One region of the Streptomyces sp. NPDC002499 genome, then DNA from elsewhere that is predicted to be linked to it. Evidence: riboswitches for the same ligand, from Rfam matches in the RefSeq annotation. Region 1 holds a riboswitch; each other region holds the start of a gene.
The links. Region 1 has a riboswitch for cyclic di-AMP ahead of ACWD5F_RS32270 (C40 family peptidase). Riboswitches for the same ligand answer to the same signal wherever they lie in the genome.

Region 1 (4,867 bases):
TCCTGTACATTTTTTACAGACGCAGTCGGCCACAGCAGACGCAGAAGGAGGGGGCACCCATGATCCGACCCACCGCCCGCCATGTCCTGCCCGAGTTCACCGAGCGCACCAGTTCCGGGGTCCGGACGATGGATCCGTACTCGAAGCTGCTGGAGGAGCGGATCGTCTTTCTCGGGACGCCGGTCGACGACGTCTCGGCGAACGACGTGATGGCGCAGTTCATGCACCTCGAGTACCAGGACCCGGACCGGGACATCTCGCTGTACATCAACTCCCCCGGCGGCTCGTTCACCGCGATGTCGGCGATCTACGACACGATGCGGTTCGTCACCTGTGACGTGGAGACCATCTGCCTGGGTCAGGCCGGCTCCTCCGCCGCGGTGTTGCTGGCCGCGGGCACACCGGGCAAGCGGCTCGCGCTGCCGGGTGCGCGCGTGGTCCTCCATCAGCCCGCGTTCTCCGGGCCGATCGAGGGACAGGCCAGTGATCTGGCCATCCAGGCCGAGGAGTTGATGCGGACCCGCGACCTGCTGGAGGAGCTGCTGGTACGGCACACCGGCCGCTCGGCGGAGCAGGTGCACGAGGACATCGAGCGGGACAACATCCTGGACGCGCAGGGGGCGTTGGAGTACGGCCTGGTGGACCGGATCGTCTCCACCCGCAAGACCACGCTCACCCCGCCCGCGGGGAGGTGAGCCGCCGGTGCTCCCACCCGAGCTGCCGCCGCTGCCCGCGTTGACGCGCGCCGAGGGCGAGTTGATCGACCGTTATCTCGACGTGGTCGACCTGCTCGGCCGGATCAACCCGGCGCGGGACGGGGACACCTACCGCGGGCTGCGGGCAGCGCAGGCGTTGGTGTCCAAGGCGGCCGAACTACGGGACGCGCTGGCGCTGATGCACCAGCGGGGCGAGGCCGAGGTGCACGCTCCCACCTTGGCGCGGGCGCTGCGGGTGCTGGACGGCGAGCGCCGCACGGCGCGGCTCACTCTGCCGCCGAGCTCCGCCAGTTGAGGCAGGCGTGGCCGGTTCGGATGTCCGCCGTGCGGTCGGGACGTCCGGACCGGAGGTGAAACGGACCAAATGACGTACCCCCGTTCGGCGGAGTTGCGGCTACTTCTTGGCGACCGTCAAGGTTGCGCAACGCGCGTGATGCGAGGGCCGCATGAGGCGTTCCTGTGCTGGTCCGGGGGGCTGCGCACCCCTGGACACCGGCTCGAACACGGGGGTGTCCACCCGAACGGGTGAGTGGTGAGTAACCCCACAAATCCCCGATTCCGTTGGGCTTTTCGGACATTCATAGGTCAAGATCCCTGTCTGACGACAAGACCCCGCCGCAGCGGCGGGGCGATCCGGGCGGACGCCGAGTCCTACCGCCGCCCGGATGACAGGTCGACAGGATTGCATCGGTAGGAGTGGAGGACCCAAGCACGACGGGTCGCCGGGACGGTCACGCCATGACCGGGTCGAGCAGCCCTTGGGGTGAAGCCGCGTCAGCGGCCGGGCAACTTTGTCAGCCCGAATCCGACAGGTCATCCTTCACAGGCGGCTGACGAAGGGTTGCGCATGTCTGCGCTCAATCGTGTCCCGTCGCTGATGGCCCGGGCCGGTACGGCCTCCGCTCTCACCCTCGCCGCAGTGGGCGGCTCCGTCGTGATCCCCGGTGTCGCATCCGACGCCGCGGCCGCGACACCTGCGACCAAGGCACTTCACATCGCGGCTTCCAAGAAGGGCTCCCCGTACAAGTACGGCGCCACCGGACCACGCCGCTTCGACTGCTCAGGGCTCACGCTGTACTCGTTCAAGAAGGCGGGCAAGAAGCTTCCCCGCACGGCGGCCCAGCAGTACAACAAGACCCACCACATCTCGGCCAAGGGCCGCAAGGCCGGGGACCTCGTGTTCTTCCACTCGGGCTCCAGCGTCTACCACGTCGGCATCTACGCCGGGAAGGGAAAGATCTGGCACGCCCCGAAGACCGGGGACGTGGTACGGCTGCAGAAGATCTGGACGAAGAGCGTCTGGTACGGCCGGGTCAGCTGACTCTCCCGCGGGGGCGACGGCGCCCTGACACGCCGTCGCCCTCGCGGGGCACGACACAGGCTCTACGGCTCCTGCTGTCCCGCGGTCGTGACCGGCCGCGCCGGTACGGTCCACGGAAGTTCGATGGAGACCGTCTTGCCGCCCTCCGGAGTGGCCCGCACCCGCAGCCGGCCGCCGCACTCCGCGGCCAGCCACCGAATGATCACCATGCCCCGGCCGTTGTCCTGTTGGACAGCGGCCGGCAGGCGTTTGGGAAACCGGGGGTGGCTGTCGGTCACCCCGATGCGCAGGTGTTCGTCACGGTCCAGCACGATGTCCACCGTGAAGGTGGGTGACTGGCCGAAGGTGTGCTGTACGGCGTTGGTGGCCAGTTCGGAGACGATGAGCCGGACACTGTCGGCCACCTCGGTGTCGGACGGCAGACCCCACTCCGCCAACGTCGAGACCACATAACCGCGGGCCGTGGCGACCGAGGCGGGTTCGCTCGGCAGAGTGACGGATGCTTCCAGGTGGTCTGCCATGGCGACGTCGTCCCTTTCCCGCGGGACCGGGGTCCGACACAGAGCGGATGGTTCGAGTACGGTCCCGGACTGGTGCTTCGTCGCCAGACTGCCATTACCGCGCCGGTCACGGGTGGCGATCCACCAAGATATGCATATATCTGTCGCTCAAAGCGGTGAACTCTACGACGGGAGACCGTATTTGGGCGGCCCGGAAGGAGTAAGGAGTGACCCATGCAGCACGGACCCGCGGTGCGCCGCCGGAAGCTGGGCGCCGAACTGCGTTCGTTGCGCACCGGGTCGGGGCTCACCAGTGGTGAGGCGGCCCGGATGGTGGGCTGGCATCAGTCGAAGGTGAGCCGGATCGAGACCGGCGCCAGCGGTGTGAAACCGGCCGATGTGCGGTTACTGCTGGATGCCTACGGCGTCTCGGATCCGCAGTTGCGGGAGATGCTCCAGATGCTGGCGGGCTCCGACGAGGGCGGCGGCCGGCACCACTGGTGGCACGCCTACCGCGGGGTGCTGCCGACGACCTACCGCGACTTCATCAGCCTGGAGTCCCAGGCGAGCGCGATGCGGACGCTGGAGACCTCGGTGGTGCCCGGGCTGTTGCAGACGCCCGAGTACGCGCGGGCGGTGACCAGGGCTGCGGTCGGAGGTCTGGACGACGAACGGCTCGACGCGCTGGTCGAGGTGAGGCTCGCCCGACAGGACGTCCTGCGTTCGAATCCGCCGCTGAAACTCAGCGCGATCCTGGACGAGGCGGTGCTGCGCCGGGAGATCGGCGGCCCTGACGTCATGTCACGCCAGCTGGCCCGCCTCATCGAGGCGGCTCGCCTGCCCCAAGTGCGGCTTCAGGTACTGCCGTTCACCGCCGGGGCGCATGTCGGCGTCACCGGACCTTTCGTTGTCTTCTCATTTTCGAGCACTTCTGATCTGGACGTGGTTGTTCTCGACCACTTGACGAGTAGCCTCTACCTCGAACGGAAAGAAGACCTCCAGGCCTACATCGAGGCCTTCAACACCCTTCAGATCTATGCCCTTTCACCCGAGGACTCGTTGGATTACATCGCCGCGATAGGTGACGGCGCGTAAGGAGGCACCATGTCAGCACTGCCTCGGAACGTTCCTTCCAGTACCGATCTGCACGGTGTGCGGTGGCTGCGCAGCAGCTACAGCACGGGAGCCAACAACTGCGTCGAGACGGCGCTGTCGCGCTCCGGCCCCTGGGCGGGGCTGCTCGCCGTGCGCGACTCCAAGGACGCGTCAGGACCCGTCCTGCTCTTCTCCCCCGAGAGCTGGGCGGGCTTCACGGCCGCGTTCGACCTCTGATCGGTTCCGTGTCCCGGACCTGATCAGTTCCGTATCCGGCGGCGCACGGCCGTGTCACGCCGACTCATGGTCGCGTTTCGCCGATCACACCCACAGCGCGTTCGATCTGCGCCTCGGAGAGGTCCGCACGGGCTGTCAGCCTGAGCCGTGAGATGCCGTCGGGCACGGAGGGGGGCCGGAAACACCCCACGACGAGCCCCGCGGCACGGCAGTCGGCCGCCCACCGCAAGGCCCCCTCCGGGGACGGCGCGCGCACGGAGACCACCGCGGCGTCGGGGCGTACCGCCTCGTGCCCCGCGGCGGTCAGGCGTGCGTGCAGTTCGGCCGCGACCGTACGCGCGCGTGCCGCCCGCCCCGGTTCCCGGCGCAGCAGCCCCAGGGCCGCCAGGGCGGCGCCCGCCGCCGCGGGGGCCAGACCCGTGTCGAAGATGAACGTCCGGGCCGCGTTGATCAGATGGTCGATCACCCGCGCGGGACCGAGGACGGCTCCGCCCTGGCTGCCCAGCGACTTGGACAGCGTGACCGTCACGACCACGTCGTCGGCGCCCGCGAGCCCCGCCGCGTGCGGCGCGCCGCGTCCGCCGTCCCCGAGGACGCCCAGCCCGTGCGCGTCGTCGACCAGCAGTCCCGCGCCGTGCTCCCGGCACACCCCGGCGAGCGCCGCGAGCGGGGCCGCGTCGCCGTCGACCGAGAACACCGTGTCGGACACGACGACCGCCGAGCCCTCCGGCCCCTCATGGGTGCGCAGCGCCTTGCGCACGGCCTCCGGGTCGGTGTGCGGGACCACCTGCGTGGTGCCCCGGGCCAGTCGGCAGCCGTCGATGAGGGAGGCGTGGTTGCCCGCGTCGGAGACGATCAGCGAGCCGTGCGGGGCCAGGGTCGTGACCGCGGCGAGGTTGGCCGCGTACCCCGAGGAGAAGACCAGCGCCGCCTCGAAGCCGCAGAAGTCGGCCAGCTCGCGCTCCAGCTCCGTGTGCAGCTCCGTCGTCCCGGTGACG
Region 2 (4,867 bases), on a different contig from region 1:
CATCGACCCTTGTGCCCGGCGTGCCCGCAGGCTACGCGATCCGCTCTGGGCGTACGTCCACCGGGAACTTCGCCGCCCGTCCGCACGCTTGCATACAGTGGCAGGACCGGTGGGAAAACCCCGGTTTCCACCGCAGCATTCGCGATCGAAGGGACGTACATGCCCATGGGTCACACGGCCACGGACCAGGCAGACACCGGCGGCCTGACAGCGACCGAGCACCGCCTGGCCAACGGCCTGCGCGTGGTGCTCTCGGAGGACCACCTGACCCCGGTCGCGGCGGTGTGCCTCTGGTACGACGTCGGCTCGCGCCACGAAGTCAAGGGGCGCACGGGTCTTGCTCACCTTTTCGAGCACCTCATGTTCCAGGGCTCGAAGCAGGTCAAGGGCAACGGACACTTCGAACTGGTGCAGGGCGCGGGCGGTTCGCTCAACGGCACCACCAGCTTCGAGCGCACCAACTACTTCGAGACCATGCCCACCCACCAGTTGGAGCTCGCCCTCTGGCTGGAGGCGGACCGCATGGGCTCCCTGCTCGCCGCCCTGGACGAGGAGTCCATGGAGAACCAGCGGGACGTGGTGAAGAACGAGCGCAGGCAGCGCTACGACAACGTCCCCTACGGCACGGCGTTCGAGAAGCTGACCGCCCTCTCCTACCCGGAGGGCCACCCCTACCACCACACCCCGATCGGCTCGATGGCCGACCTGGACGCGGCCACCCTGGAGGACGCGCGCGCGTTCTTCCGCACGTACTACGCGCCCAACAACGCCGTTCTGTCGGTCGTCGGCGACATCGACCCGGAGCAGACGCTCGCCTGGATCGAGCGGTACTTCGGGTCCATCCCGACGCACGACGGCAAGCCCGTCCCGCGCGACGGCGCGCTGCCCGAGATCATCGGCGAGGAGCTGCGCGAGGTCATCGAGGAGGAGGTGCCGGCGCGCGCCCTGATGGCGGCGTACCGGCTGCCCGAGGACGGCACGCGCGCGAGCGACGCGGCCGACCTCGCGCTCACCATTCTCGGCGGCGGCGAGTCCTCCCGCCTCTACAACCGCCTTGTGCGGCGCGACCGTACGGCCGTCGCGGCCGGCTTCGGTCTGCTGCGGCTGGCCGGCGCGCCCTCCCTGGGCTGGCTGGACGTGAAGACGTCCGGTGACTACGAGGTGCCGGTCATCGAGACCGCCATCGACGAGGAGCTCGCCCGGTTCGCCGAGGAGGGCCCCACGGCCGAGGAAATGGAGCGCGCCCAGGCCCAGTTGGAGCGCGAGTGGCTGGACCGGCTCGGCACGGTCGCGGGCCGCGCCGACGAACTGTGCCGCTACGCCGTCCTGTTCGGCGACCCGCAGCTGGCCCTGACCGCCGTGCAGCGCGTCCTGGAGGTGACCCCGGAAGAGGTCCAGGAGATCGCCAAGGCCCGGCTCCGCCCCGACAACCGCGCGGTGCTCGTCTACGAGCCCGTCGCCGCCGAGCACCCCGAGTCCGCCGAGCCCACCGAGAACGAGGAGGCGGCCAAGTGACCGAGCTCGCCGCGATGGAATTCCACCCGCAGCCCCAGGCCGGCGAGGCCAGGCCGTGGGCGTTCCCGGCCCCCGAGCGCGGGACGCTCGACAACGGCCTGACCGTCCTGCGCTGCCAGCGTCCCGGCCAGCAGGTCGTCGCCGTGGAGGTTCTCCTGGCGGCGCCCCTGGAGGCCGAACCGGCCAGCCTGGACGGCGTCGGCACGATCATGGCGCGGGCCTTCTCCGAGGGCACCGACAAGCACTCCGCCGAGGAGTTCGCGGCCGAACTGGAGCGCTGCGGTGCGACGCTCGACGCGCACGCCGACCACCCCGGCGTCCGGATCAGCCTCGAAGTGCCCGCCTCGCGCCTCACCAAGGCCCTCGGTCTGCTGGCCGACGCCCTCAGGGCGCCCGCGTTCGCGGACAGCGAGATCGAGCGCCTGGTCACCAACCGCCTCGACGAGATCCCGCACGAGCTGGCCAACCCCTCCCGGCGTGCGGCGAAGGAGCTCTCCAAGGAGCTCTTCCCGGCCGGCTCGCGCATGTCGCGCCCGCGCCAGGGCACCCAGGAGACCGTCGAGAACATCGACTCGGCGGCCGTACGCGCCTTCTACGAGAAGCACGTCCGTCCGGCGACCGCGACCGCCGTGGTCGTCGGCGACCTCACCGGCATCGACCTCGACGAGCTGCTCGGCGACACCCTCGGCTCCTGGACCGGCTCCTCGGCCGAGCCGCGTCCCGTGCCGCCGGTGACCGCCGACGACACCGGGCGCGTGATCATCGTGGACCGCCCGGGCGCCGTACAGACGCAGCTGCTCATCGGCCGCGTCGGCCCCGACCGGCACGACCGCGTGTGGCCCGCGCAGGTGCTCGGCACGTACTGCCTGGGCGGCACCCTCACCTCCCGCCTCGACCGCGTCCTGCGCGAGGAGAAGGGCTACACCTACGGCGTCCGGGCGTTCGGGCAGGTCCTGCGGTCCGCCCCGGACGGCACCGGGGCCGCGATGCTCGCCATCAGCGGCTCCTTCGACACCCCGAACACCGGCCCGGCGCTTGAGGACCTGTGGACGGTGCTGCGCACGCTCGCCGAGGGCGGTCTGACCGACGCCGAGCGCGATGTCGCCGTGCAGAACCTGGTGGGCGTGGCGCCGCTGAAGTACGAGACCGCGGCGGCCGTCGCGAGCACGCTGGCCGACCAGGTCGAGCAGAACCTGCCCGACGACTACCAGGCGACGCTGTACCGGCAGCTCGCCGCGACCGGCACCGTGGAGGCCACCGCGGCCGCCGTGAGCGCCTTCCCGGTGGACCGTCTGGTGACGGTCCTGGTCGGTGACGCGGCGCAGATCAAGGAGCCCGTGGAGGCTCTCGGGATCGGCGAAGTCACCGTCGTCCCGGCCGAGTAGGACCGGGCGGAGGCGGAGCGAGCGCCACGCGCACGCAGGGGCCCTGGTGACGGATGCGTCACCAGGGCCCCTGTATGTCCGAATTGAGGGAGAGGTTGCCTGTCTGCCCTGTGGCATGCGCTACAAAAGCCGTGATCCGTTTGGGGATTGAAAGTTGTCCCGTTTAGCGTCATCCGGGCTGTCCGTCAGGCACCGCGCCGCATCCGCGGCACCGGACAGTCATCGCCGAGTCCCCGTCCGGCGCGAGCCAGGGGAGCCGGGGACCCATGTCCCTGGGGTGAATCGGACGCCCGCGCGCTGCGCGAGGGGGTCCGTAGGAGACCTTCCTGCTCCGAACCCGTCAGCTAACCCGGTAGGCGAGAAGGAAGGAAAGGACCACCCAGTACATGGCGTTCACCTGCGCCACCGGGAAGCACCGTCGTCCCAGCCGCGTGAAGCGCACCACCGCCCGTGCGGCGGGCGTCGCGGCACTCGCCACCACCGGCGTCGTCGGCACCCTGGCAGCTCCGGCACTCGCCGCGGACAACTCCGCCGAGAGCGCCGTCGAGCAGACCGGTTTCACCCCCGTCATCACCATCGGCGACACGATCGCCGCCAAGATCGACGCCCAGGCCGACGCCCAGAAGGAGGCGGCCGAGGAGGCCGCCCTCAAGAAGGCGGCGGCGGAGGCGGCACGCAAGAAGGCCGCCGCGCGGGCCGAGGAGGAACGCGAGGCCAAGGAGCGCGCCGCCCGGGCCGCCGAGCGCAAGCGCCTCAACACCTTCGTCGCGCCGATCTCGAACTCGTACGTCTCGACGGGTTACAAGAGCGGCGGCTCGCTGTGGTCCTCCGGCAGCCACACCGGCATCGACTTCCACGCGGCCAGCGGCACGACCGTCCACGCGGTCGGCTCCGGCACGGTCGTGGAGACCGGCTGGGGCGGCTCCTACGGCAACCAGATAGTGATCAAGATGAACGACGGGACGTACACCCAGTACGGTCACCTGTCGTCCATCGGGGTCTCGGTGGGCCAGACGGTCACCCCCGGGCAGCAGATAGGCCTCTCCGGCGCGACCGGCAACGTCACCGGTCCGCATCTCCACTTCGAGGCCCGCACGACCCCCGAGTACGGATCGGACATCGACCCCGTCGCCTACCTTCGTTCGCATGGTGTGAACGTCTGACGACGGACCGCGAGATCTTCTTCAGCCCCGGCTCTCCGAGCCGGGGCTTTCGGTCTTTCTGTCCGCTCTCTGTCCAAAAAATATCCATCGATTCCGGTCCCCCGTCGGAAATTCCAGCCGATTGCAATAGAGTCACTGAACACACGTCAACCGGCGACGTTTCACGGGGATTAAGACGGAGGTCGGACATGCGTATTCCGGCGCACTCGGTGTGCACGGCCATCCGGGACGACATCGTCGCCGGTGTCTACGAGCGCGGCGGCCGGCTCACCGAGGAACTGCTGGCGCGGCGCTACGGCGTCTCGCGCGTCCCCGTCCGTGAGGCCCTGCGCACGCTGGAGGCGGAGGGCTTCGTGGTGACCCGGCGGCACGCGGGCGCGTGCGTCGCGGAACCGACCGAGCAGGAGGCCGCCGACCTGCTGGAGATGCGCATGCTGCTGGAGCCGCTCGGCGCCTCCAGGGCCGCGCAGCGGCGCACCGAGGCCCACCTCAAGGTGCTGCGCGGCCTGGTCAGGCTGGGCCAGGAGCGGGCCAGGAGGGGCAACAGCGAGGATCTGCGCTCCCTGGGGGGCTGGTTCCACGAGACGCTCGCCCAGGCCTCCGGCAGCCACGCGCTGACCTCGACGCTGACCCAGCTGCGCCACAAGATCGCCTGGATGTACGCCGTGGAGGCGCCGGCCAACCCCGTGGAGTCCTGGGCGGAGCACGGCGCGATCGTCGACGCCGTGGCGCGCGGGGACGCCGAGCGCGCGCGGGCGATCACCGCCCTGCACACCGAGCACTCGACGAGCGCGCACCGGCTGC
Region 3 (4,867 bases), on a different contig from region 1:
GCTCCTGGAGCCAGAACGACGGGACCGGTTTCTACGGCGGGCTCAAGCTCTCGCAGGACGACTGGGAGCAGTACGGCGGTCTCGACTACGCCTCGCGCCCCGACCTGGCCAGCCGCAACCAGCAGATAGCCGTCGCCGAGAAGATCCTGGACGACCAGGGCGTGGGCGCGTTCCACACCTGCGGGCTGACCACGGGGCTGTCGAAGGACGACGGGTCGGCCGACATCGACACCGGGATCCTGGACGACTCGTCCGACTCCTCCTCGGACTCCTCGGACGGTTCCGGCTCCACCGGCCTGTCCAACACGCCCGGCGGTACGTCCGACGACTCGTCCTCGACGGACTCGTCCACGTCACCGTCGGCCTCGCCTGACTCTTCGTCCGATTCCTCGACCAACTCTGACGAATCGGACGATTACCTCTCGCCCTCCGACTCCCCGTCCGAGCCGACCGCGAGCGGTTCACAGGGAAGCGACAGCTCGTCGACAGATCGGGCGAAGGGTGACGACTCGGACAAGTCCGAGCAGGCCGTGGGCTCTTGGAGCCTGGTCGACACCGGCGCGGTCGGCTCCGGCAAGCATCGTGGCGCCAGTGCCGACGAGAACACGGTCGCCAGTGACACAGAAGGGTCCGCGCAGGGGTCGTACACCGTCCATGGCGGTGACACTCTCGCCTCCATCGCCGACTCCCTTGGCCTGGACGGCGGGTGGCGGGCGCTCTACGCCGAGAACAAGCAGGCCATCGGCGCCGACCCGAACGACATCGCGGCCGGTCAGACCCTGAGGCTTCCTGGCGAATAGGGGCGGACAGGGGCTGAACGGGGCGAAAAGCGACGGGAGTTAACGACGGTCTTCGGACTGAATGTCCGGTTTGGTGAAAGTGTGGGATGACTCTCAGATGCCCTGATCGTCTTTGAGTTTCCGCGGAATCCGTGTCTACGGTCATCACCGTTCGTCAACACGGACCCCGAATGCCGCAACGCCGAATCCTGCCAGCGGCCGTAGGGAACAGTCGTCGCTTCACAGCGCCGTAGGCAGGAGCGGGGGACCCAGGTAAGTGCCGGGCCCGGCAGACAGTGCCGGACCGGCTTGGGGTGAAGTCGTGCGCCGAGAGGCGCGCGGCCGGGCAACTCACACGGCCCGAACCCGACAGCTCACCTCGCAGGCGTCGGTGAGGGGATCTCCGCATGCTGTTTTCCAGCAAGGGCAAGCACCGCCGTCCGTCCAAGGCCACCCGCGTCGCCACGCTCGCCGGCGTGACCGGTGTCGCCATCGCCGCCCCGCTCATGGCGGCCGGCAACGCCTCCGCCGCCACCGCGTCCGAGTGGGACACGGTCGCCAGCTGCGAGTCCGGCGGCAACTGGTCCATCAACACCGGCAACGGCTACTACGGCGGTCTGCAGTTCTCCGCCTCCACGTGGGCCGCCTACGGCGGTACCCAGTACGCGTCGCAGGCCAACCAGGCCAGCAAGGCGCAGCAGATCACCGTCGCCGAGAAGGTGCTGGCCTCCCAGGGCAAGGGTGCCTGGCCGGTCTGCGGCACGGGCCTGTCCGGTGCCGCGTACAACGGCGGCAGCTCGTCGAGCTCCTCCAGCTCCTCGAACTCGTCCAGCTCTTCGAGCAGCGACGCCGGCACCCGCTCGAACGACTCGACGAGCACCTCCCGCTCCGCCGACCGTCCGGCCGCGAAGAAGACCGTCACCACCCCGACCGGCAAGAAGGTCAAGAAGGGCGACGGCGAGTACAAGGTCGTCAAGGGCGACACCCTCAGCACGATCGCCGAGAAGCACAAGGTCAAGGGCGGCTGGGAGAAGCTGTTCAAGCTGAACAAGGACATCGTCGAGGACGCCGACCTGATCTACCCGGGTCAGCAGCTGCACCTCAAGTGACAGAGACCTGGTAGCCGAACCACAGCGGCCTGACAGACGTGTCCCCCACCATGGAGGTCACGTGAGGGCCTCCCCCGTCCCCACGGGCTCCCCGCTCCGGTGCGTGTTCCCCCGTACGCACCGGGGCGGGGTTCTTTTTGCCCGCCTGCTTTGTTCCGTTCGGAAACAATTTACTCTCGGTTCTGTCCAAGGGGCGGCCCATCGGCTGGCTGTTCGTCCCGGGACGGTTAGGCTCGGTCCCGCAGAGCCATCGCGGCCCGCGTAGCCGCGTCACATTGAAGAAGGAGATGCTCGTGCCGTCCATCGACGTCGTCGTAGCCCGGGAAATCCTGGACTCCCGAGGCAACCCCACGGTCGAGGTCGAGGTCGGCCTCGACGACGGCAGCACGGGTCGTGCCGCCGTCCCCTCCGGCGCCTCCACGGGCGCCTTCGAGGCCATCGAGCTGCGTGACGGTGACCCCAACCGCTACCAGGGCAAGGGTGTCGAGAAGGCCGTCCTCGCCGTCATCGAGCAGATCGGCCCGGAGCTGGTCGGCTACGACGCCACCGAGCAGCGCCTGATCGACCAGGCGATGTTCGACCTGGACGCCACCGACAACAAGGGCTCGCTCGGCGCCAACGCCATCCTCGGCGTCTCCCTCGCCGTCGCGCACGCCGCCTCCGAGGCCTCCGACCTCCCCCTCTTCCGCTACCTGGGCGGCCCGAACGCGCACCTGCTGCCCGTTCCGATGATGAACATCCTGAACGGCGGGTCGCACGCCGACTCGAACGTGGACATCCAGGAGTTCATGATCGCCCCGATCGGCGCGGAGTCCTTCTCCGAGGCGCTGCGCTGGGGCGCCGAGGTCTACCACACCCTCAAGAAGGTCCTGAAGAGCAAGGGCCTGTCCACCGGCCTCGGCGACGAGGGCGGCTTCGCCCCGAACCTGGACTCCAACCGTGCCGCGCTCGACCTCATCCTCGAGGCCATCAAGCAGGCCGGTTACATCCCCGGCGAGCAGATCGCGCTCGCGCTCGACGTCGCCGCGTCCGAGTTCTACAAGGACGGCAAGTACGAGTTCGAGGGCAAGTCCCGCTCGGCCGCCGAGATGACCGAGTACTACGAGGAGCTCGTGGCGGCCTACCCGCTCGTCTCCGTCGAGGACCCGCTGTACGAGGACGACTGGGCCGGCTGGAAGGTCCTCACCGACCGCCTCGGCGACAAGGTGCAGATCGTCGGCGACGACCTGTTCGTCACCAACCCGGAGCGTCTGGCCCGCGGCATCGAGGACGGCGCGGCCAACGCGCTGCTCGTCAAGGTGAACCAGATCGGCTCGCTCACCGAGACCCTGGACGCCGTCGAGCTGGCCCAGCGCAACGGCTTCAAGTGCATGATGTCCCACCGCTCCGGCGAGACCGAGGACGTCACCATCGCCGACCTCGCCGTCGCCACCAACTGCGGCCAGATCAAGACCGGCGCCCCGGCCCGCTCCGAGCGCGTCGCCAAGTACAACCAGCTGCTGCGCATCGAGGAGATCCTCGACGACGCGGCGGTGTACGCGGGGCGCTCCGCGTTCCCGCGCTTCAAGGGCTGATCCGCAGAGCCAAGGGCAAGGGCTGCGCCGTACAGGGTCAAGCCCGAGCCAGTCGTACGTACGTCCCCGTACTCGGTCCCGTACCGTGTGCGGGGACGTACGCGCGTGTGAAAGGGGAGGCGGAGACATGGCCGTCAAGGACCGGGACCGTTTCTCCACCACCACCCGGATCCGGCTGCTCGGCGAGCAGACCGCCGCGCGGGTCTACCGCTCGCAGACCAAGCGCCAGGCCCGCCGCTCCCGGCTCACCGGCCGCGCGGCCCTGCTCGCGCTCGTCGTCTGCACGCTGGTCGTGGCGCTCGCCTACCCGATAAGGCAGTACGTCTCCCAGCGCGCCGAGGTCGCTGATCTGCAGCGGCAGAGGCAGCAGGCCAAGGAGCGGGTCGAGCAGCTGCGCGACCTCAAGGCGCGCTGGCAGGACGACGCGTACGCCGAGCAGCAGATCCGGCAGCGGCTGCACTACGTCATGCCCGGGGAGACCGGTTACGTCGTGATCGACCCGGACCTGACCAAGCAGTCGCGCGCCGACCTGGGGGCGGCCGACCGCCCCTGGTACTCGAACGTCTGGGACGGGGTCGACAAGTCCGACGCCTCCGACCAGTGACCTGACCAGAGAGACATTCCGCAGTGGAAACCCCTCCGCCGACCACCCCGCGCACCGAGCCCACCGACGCGGACGTGGCGGCCTTCGAGCAGCAGCTCGGCCGTCCGCCGCGCGGGCTGCGCGCCATCGCCCACCGTTGCCCGTGCGGTCAGCCCGACGTGGTGGAGACGGCCCCCCGCCTCCCCGACGGCACGCCCTTCCCGACGACGTACTACCTGACGTGCCCGCGCGCCGCCTCGGCGATCGGCACGCTGGAGGCGAACGGCGTCATGAAGGAGATGACGGCCCGTCTGGAGACGGACCCCGAACTGGCCGCCGCGTATCGCGCCGCCCACGAGGACTACATCGCCCGCCGCGACGCCATCGAGGTCCTGGAGGGCTTCCCGAGCGCGGGCGGCATGCCGGACCGGGTGAAGTGCCTGCACGTCCTGGTGGGGCACTCCCTGGCCGCGGGCCCCGGTGTGAACCCGCTGGGGGACGAGGCGATCGCGATGCTGCCGGAGTGGTGGCGGAAGGGTCCGTGTGTCACCGTGCCCGGGCCGCCGACGGGCGAGGGCTGGCAGACGGAGACGAGCGAGGACGGCAGCGGGTACTTCGCGTTCAAGCCCGTCGAGGAGGACGGCCGGTGACCCGCGTCGCCGCCATCGACTGCGGTACGAACTCCATCCGGCTCCTCGTCGCGGACGTCAACCCGGAGACCGGTGAACTGGTCGACCTGGACCGGCGCATGACCATCGTGCGGCTCGGCCAGGGCGTGGACCGCACCGGACGGCTCGCCCCCGAAGCGCTGGAGCGCACCTT
Region 4 (4,867 bases), on a different contig from region 1:
ATGATGTTGGTCCTTGGTCGCGTCTGTTGGGAAGTGTGGGAGCTTGATGCTGGAGATCGCCGACAACGGTCGTACGTGGCTCCTTTCGGGGCCGCTGAGCAGTTACGCCGTCCATCTCACCGAGGACGACGTCCTGCTGCATCTGCACTGGGGCCCCCGGATCGAGCTCGCCGACGCCGAGGCGCTGGCCGCGCTTCCGCAGCCCGAGTACCGGGGCTTCGAGTCGCAGCTCGACGGGCGCGAGGAGTACCCCGTCGAGGGCGGCCCGCGCTTCGTCCGGCCCGCCCTGTCCGTGCGCACCGAGGAGCGGCGCGGCACGGAGTGGCGGTTCGAGGCGTACGAGTCCGAAGAGGGCGAGGACGGCGAACTGCGGCTGCGCTTCCGGGACGACGGGCTCGCCATCACCCTGCACTACCGGATGCGGCACGACGTCGTGGAGCGCTGGGTGACCCTCGACAACGAGGGGCCGGTCGTGGAGCTTCTGCGTGCAGACTCGGCGACCTGGACGCTGCCCGACCGCGAGGGCTGGCGGCTGTCGCACCTGCACGGCCGGTGGGCGGCGGAGTCGCAGCTGACCTCGGCACCGCTCACCTACGGCGAGAAGGTCATCGGCAGCCGCCGCGGCCACACCAGCCACCAGCACCTGCCCTGGGTCGCCCTGGACACCGACGCGACCGAGGAGCGCGGCGAGGTGTACGGCTGCGCGCTCGGGTGGTCGGGCTCCTGGCGGATCGCGGTGGCGCAACTCCCCGACGCGCGCGTGCAGATCAACGGTGGCGTCGGGTACGACGAGTCCGGGCTGCTGCGCCTTGCGGCGGGGGAGTCCTTCACCACCCCCGTCTTCGCCGGTCTGTGGAGCGAGGGCGGCTTCGGCGGCGCGAGCCGTGCCTGGCACGCCTACCAGCGGACGTACGTCATCCCGGACGCGGACCGGGACCGGCCCGTGCTGTTCAACTCCTGGGAGGCCACCGAGTTCGACATCTCCGAGGAGCAGCAGGGCGCCCTCGCCCGGCAGGCCGCGGCGATCGGTGTCGAGCTGTTCGTGGTCGACGACGGCTGGTTCGGCAAGCGCGTCAACGACCGGGCCGGACTCGGCGACTGGACGCCCAACCCCGACCGCTTCCCCGGGGGCCTGAAGCCGCTCGCCGACGAGGTGCACGCGCTCGGCATGCAGTTCGGCATCTGGGTCGAGCCCGAGATGGTCAACGCGGACAGCGACCTGTACCGCGCGCACCCCGACTGGGTGCAGTTCCAACCGGGACGAAAGCGGACGGAGTTCCGCAATCAGCTCGTACTCAACCTGGCCCGGCCGGACGTCCAGGAGTACCTCTGGGAGAAGCTCGACGCCATCCTCTCCAGCGCCCCGATCGACTACGTGAAGTGGGACTTCAACCGCTGCTTCACCGACGCCGGCTGGCCCGGCGACGCGTACCCGCAGCGGCTGTGGATCGACCATGTGCACGCGCTGTACGCCCTGTTGGACCGGCTGCGGGCGGCGCATCCCGGAGTCTCCTTCGAGTCCTGCTCGGGCGGCGGCGGCCGGATCGACCTCGGGATCATCAGCCGCACGGACGAGGTGTGGACCTCCGACAACACCGACCCGCTCGACCGGCTCGCCATCCAGCACGGCTTCACCCAGATCCACCCCGCGCGCGTGATGGCCGCCTGGGTCACCGACAGCCCCAACACCCAGCTCAACGACCGCGTCAGCTCGCTGCGCTTCCGGTTCGTGAGCTCCATGGCGGGCGTGCTGGGCGTCGGCGGCGACCTCACCAAGTGGACCGAGGAGGAACTGGCCGAGGCGGGCGACTGGGTCGCCCTGTACAAGGAGATCCGGCACCTCGTGCAGCAGGGTGACCTCTACCGGCTGCGGGCCCCGCAGGGCGGGCTCAGTGCCGTCCAGTACGTGCTCGGGGACGAGGCCGTGGTCCTCGCCTGGCTCCAGGCGCAGAGCTACGGCGAGCCCGTGCCGGCGCTGCGGCTGCGCGGGCTGGACCCGACAGCGTCGTACGAATGCCTCGAAACGGGCGAAGTTCACAGGGGTGCCGTACTGCTGCATCACGGACTTCGGACCGGACTGCGCGGCGACTTCGATGCGACGGTTCTTCGGCTCCGTCGCATCTGACTCTTCTGTCCGAATTGGCGCCTTGGTTCGCCTTCGTTCCAACTCGCTCTGGAATAAGGCGGACTGGGGTGGCGTCACGTGAGGAGCGTCATATCCGTGACCGTGCGTGGTTCTGCATGTCCACGTAATGCACGTGCTTTTCAAGGGTGTTTGTGCCTGGTGGCGGGTCCTTAATTCACGCAGGGTGACCGTGAATTCTCGCAAGGGATCAAGAGAAACGTATTCACAGGGAACCTCTACTTGTTCCTTCGCGTCCTGGTCGCTTACGTTCGCCACCAATCCGGACGGACGCCAAATCCTGCCGCCGACCGGAGTCCGCACAACTCACCCGTGAACGGCAGGAGCGGGGGACCCACAGGTACAACCGCCTGTTCCGGTCTCCGGAACAGGCTTGGGGTAAAGCCGTGCCGAAAAGCACGGCCGGGCATCTCCAGCTCGCACCCGACAGCTCACCTCGCAGGCGCCGGAGAGGAATTCGTCATGCCCGCGAAGGGTAAGCACCGCCGCCCCAAGTCCCAGCGCCTGACCCGCACCATCGCCGTCGCCGGCACCGGGGGCGCCGCGCTCGCCCTCCCGCTCATGGGGGCCACCGGCGCCCACGCGGCCACCTCCGAATCGGCTTCCCAGGCGGTTTCGGAAAAGGCCGTCCAGTCGCTTCCGGATGTCGAGAAGACGTCGGTCCAGCAGAAGTCGACGGCACAGAAGTCGGCCAAGAAGAGCACAGCCAACACCCAAGGTGTGCGCACCTATTCGGTGCGGTCCGGCGACTGGCTCGCGAAGATCGCCGACGAGGAGAACGTCACCGGCGGCTGGCAGAAGCTCTACTCGGACAACCGTGCGGCCGTCGGCGACGACCCGTCGCTCATCCACCCCGGCCTGAAGCTCACGCTCGGCAAGAAGGCCGCGACCGGCACCACCGAGTCCGCGCCCTCTTCCTCGTCTTCCTCGAAGAATTCCGGCTCCTCGTCCTCGAAGGACTCCTCCTCGAAGAGTTCCTCCTCGGACAGCCAGGCCTCCTCGAACTCGACGAGCACGCAGTCCGCCGACTCCGCCACCAGCTCCAGCGGCTACACCCTTCCGGTCACCGGCGCCACGATCGGCACCGGCTACCGGGTGGCCGGCAGCATGTGGTCCAGCGGCTACCACACCGGCGTCGACTTCGTCGTCCCGACCGGCACCTCGCTCAAGGCCGTGGCCGCAGGCACGGTCGTCTCCGCGGGCTGGGGCGGCGCGTACGGCAACCAGGTCGTCATCAAGCTGAACGACGGCTACTACGCCCAGTACGCCCACCTCTCGCAGCTCTCCGTCTCGGCCGGCCAGACCGTGACCGAGGGCCAGCAGATAGGCCTCTCCGGCGCGACCGGCAACGTGACCGGACCGCACCTGCACTTCGAGATCCGTACGACCCCCGACTACGGCTCCGACGTCGACCCGGTCGCGTACCTCCGTACGAAGGGCGTCGCCGTCGGCTGACGCACCTCCCGCACCACCTGCCTGACACGCTGCCGAAGGCCGGATCCCGATCCCCGGGTCCGGCCTTCGGTGTGACGTGGTGCCGCCTTCGGCAGGGCGTTCCAGCCGTCAACAGCCGTGGCCGGAAAGCTATTCCTGGTTTGGTGAACACTTTAGGAGTGGCTTATCTCACCGCACGTCAACCCTTTCCTACGGTCGCGTAGGTCACATTCGAAGGTGAATCATGTTCGCTTGTGGCAGACGATTCGAAGAATGACAGCAGATCAGTGATCGGGTCGTACGTTGCGGTGGGGGACAGCTTCACCGAAGGCGTCGGCGACCCCGGCCCCGACGGGGCGATGGTCGGTTGGGCCGACCGGTTCGCGGTACTGCTCGCGGACCGGGAGCCCGAGGGCCACTTCACGTACAACAACCTCGCCGTACGCGGAAAGCTGCTCGACCAGATCGTGGCGGACCAGCTTCCGCAGGCTCTCCGACTCGCCCCGGACCTGATCTCCTTCAGCGCGGGCGGCAACGACATCATCCGGCCCGGCACCGACCCCGACGAGGTCGCCGAGCGTTTCGAGCTGGCGATCGCCCGGCTCACCGAGTCGGCCGGCACCGTCCTGGTGACGACCGGCTTCGACACCCGAGGCGTCCCCGTGCTCAAGCATCTGCGCGGCAAGATCGCCACCTACAACGGCCATGTGCGCGCGGTCGCCGACCGGTACGGCTGTCCCGTGCTCGACCTGTGGTCCCTGAAGACCGTCCAGGACCGCCGGGCCTGGGACGACGACCGGCTGCACCTCTCGCCCGAGGGGCACACGCGCGTGGCGCTGCGCGCGGGCCAGGTGCTCGGTCTCGAGGTGCCGGCCGACCCGGACCAGGCCTGGCCCCCGCTGCCGCCCCGCGGCACGCTGGAGGTCCGGCGGGACGACGTGCACTGGGCGCGCGAGTACCTGGTGCCGTGGATCGGGCGGCGGCTGCGCGGCGAGTCCTCGGGCGACCACGTGACGGCGAAGGGCGCGCTGTCCCCGGACGACATCAAGTCGCGGATCGCCCGGGTGGCCTGAAGGATGCCAGCGGTGCGGGCCGTGCCGACCTGAAACGGCGCGGCCCACACCGCTGGAGTATGGAGATGGCCGACCCCGAAGCATGGGGGTGACCGGGTGGCTTTCATCGCTCCGAAGCGGTCAACGCCTCCTGCGCGAGACCCAGTTCACGGGCCACCGCCTCGTCCACCCACTCCTGCGCCCGCGCCCGCGGCACCGCGCCGGGATACGACGTCAG

Region 2: it holds a riboswitch for cyclic di-AMP, as region 1 does, so the genes downstream of both, ACWD5F_RS08745 (M23 family metallopeptidase) here and ACWD5F_RS32270 (C40 family peptidase) in region 1, are expected to answer to the same signal.
Region 3: it holds a riboswitch for cyclic di-AMP, as region 1 does, so the genes downstream of both, ACWD5F_RS14490 (transglycosylase family protein) here and ACWD5F_RS32270 (C40 family peptidase) in region 1, are expected to answer to the same signal.
Region 4: it holds a riboswitch for cyclic di-AMP, as region 1 does, so the genes downstream of both, ACWD5F_RS24150 (M23 family metallopeptidase) here and ACWD5F_RS32270 (C40 family peptidase) in region 1, are expected to answer to the same signal.

Annotation. Positions count from the first base shown of each region.
Region 1 covers NZ_JBSFXO010000012.1:157,720-162,586, reverse strand. Annotated here, with positions in the region: gene ACWD5F_RS32280 (ATP-dependent Clp protease proteolytic subunit) at 60-695, shown strand; gene ACWD5F_RS32275 (hypothetical protein) at 703-1,011, shown strand; cyclic di-AMP (ydaO/yuaA leader) riboswitch at 1,381-1,560, shown strand; gene ACWD5F_RS32270 (C40 family peptidase) at 1,564-2,037, shown strand; gene ACWD5F_RS32265 (ATP-binding protein) at 2,100-2,558, opposite strand; gene ACWD5F_RS32260 (helix-turn-helix domain-containing protein) at 2,772-3,632, shown strand; gene ACWD5F_RS32255 (DUF397 domain-containing protein) at 3,642-3,869, shown strand; gene ACWD5F_RS32250 (8-amino-7-oxononanoate synthase) at 3,934-4,867, opposite strand, start outside.
Region 2 covers NZ_JBSFXO010000003.1:144,911-149,777, forward strand. Annotated here, with positions in the region: gene ACWD5F_RS08735 (M16 family metallopeptidase) at 160-1,515, shown strand; gene ACWD5F_RS08740 (M16 family metallopeptidase) at 1,512-2,900, shown strand; cyclic di-AMP (ydaO/yuaA leader) riboswitch at 3,114-3,273, shown strand; gene ACWD5F_RS08745 (M23 family metallopeptidase) at 3,287-4,063, shown strand; gene ACWD5F_RS08750 (GntR family transcriptional regulator) at 4,252-4,867, shown strand, end outside.
Region 3 covers NZ_JBSFXO010000005.1:86,778-91,644, reverse strand. Annotated here, with positions in the region: gene ACWD5F_RS14495 (transglycosylase family protein) at 1-800, shown strand, start outside; cyclic di-AMP (ydaO/yuaA leader) riboswitch at 1,016-1,182, shown strand; gene ACWD5F_RS14490 (transglycosylase family protein) at 1,187-1,888, shown strand; gene eno (phosphopyruvate hydratase) at 2,176-3,462, shown strand; gene ACWD5F_RS14480 (FtsB family cell division protein) at 3,590-4,066, shown strand; gene ACWD5F_RS14475 (DUF501 domain-containing protein) at 4,090-4,695, shown strand; gene ACWD5F_RS14470 (Ppx/GppA phosphatase family protein) at 4,692-4,867, shown strand, end outside.
Region 4 covers NZ_JBSFXO010000008.1:288,209-293,075, forward strand. Annotated here, with positions in the region: gene ACWD5F_RS24145 (alpha-galactosidase) at 47-2,125, shown strand; cyclic di-AMP (ydaO/yuaA leader) riboswitch at 2,432-2,603, shown strand; gene ACWD5F_RS24150 (M23 family metallopeptidase) at 2,606-3,598, shown strand; gene ACWD5F_RS24155 (SGNH/GDSL hydrolase family protein) at 3,865-4,650, shown strand; gene ACWD5F_RS24160 (TetR/AcrR family transcriptional regulator) at 4,754-4,867, opposite strand, start outside.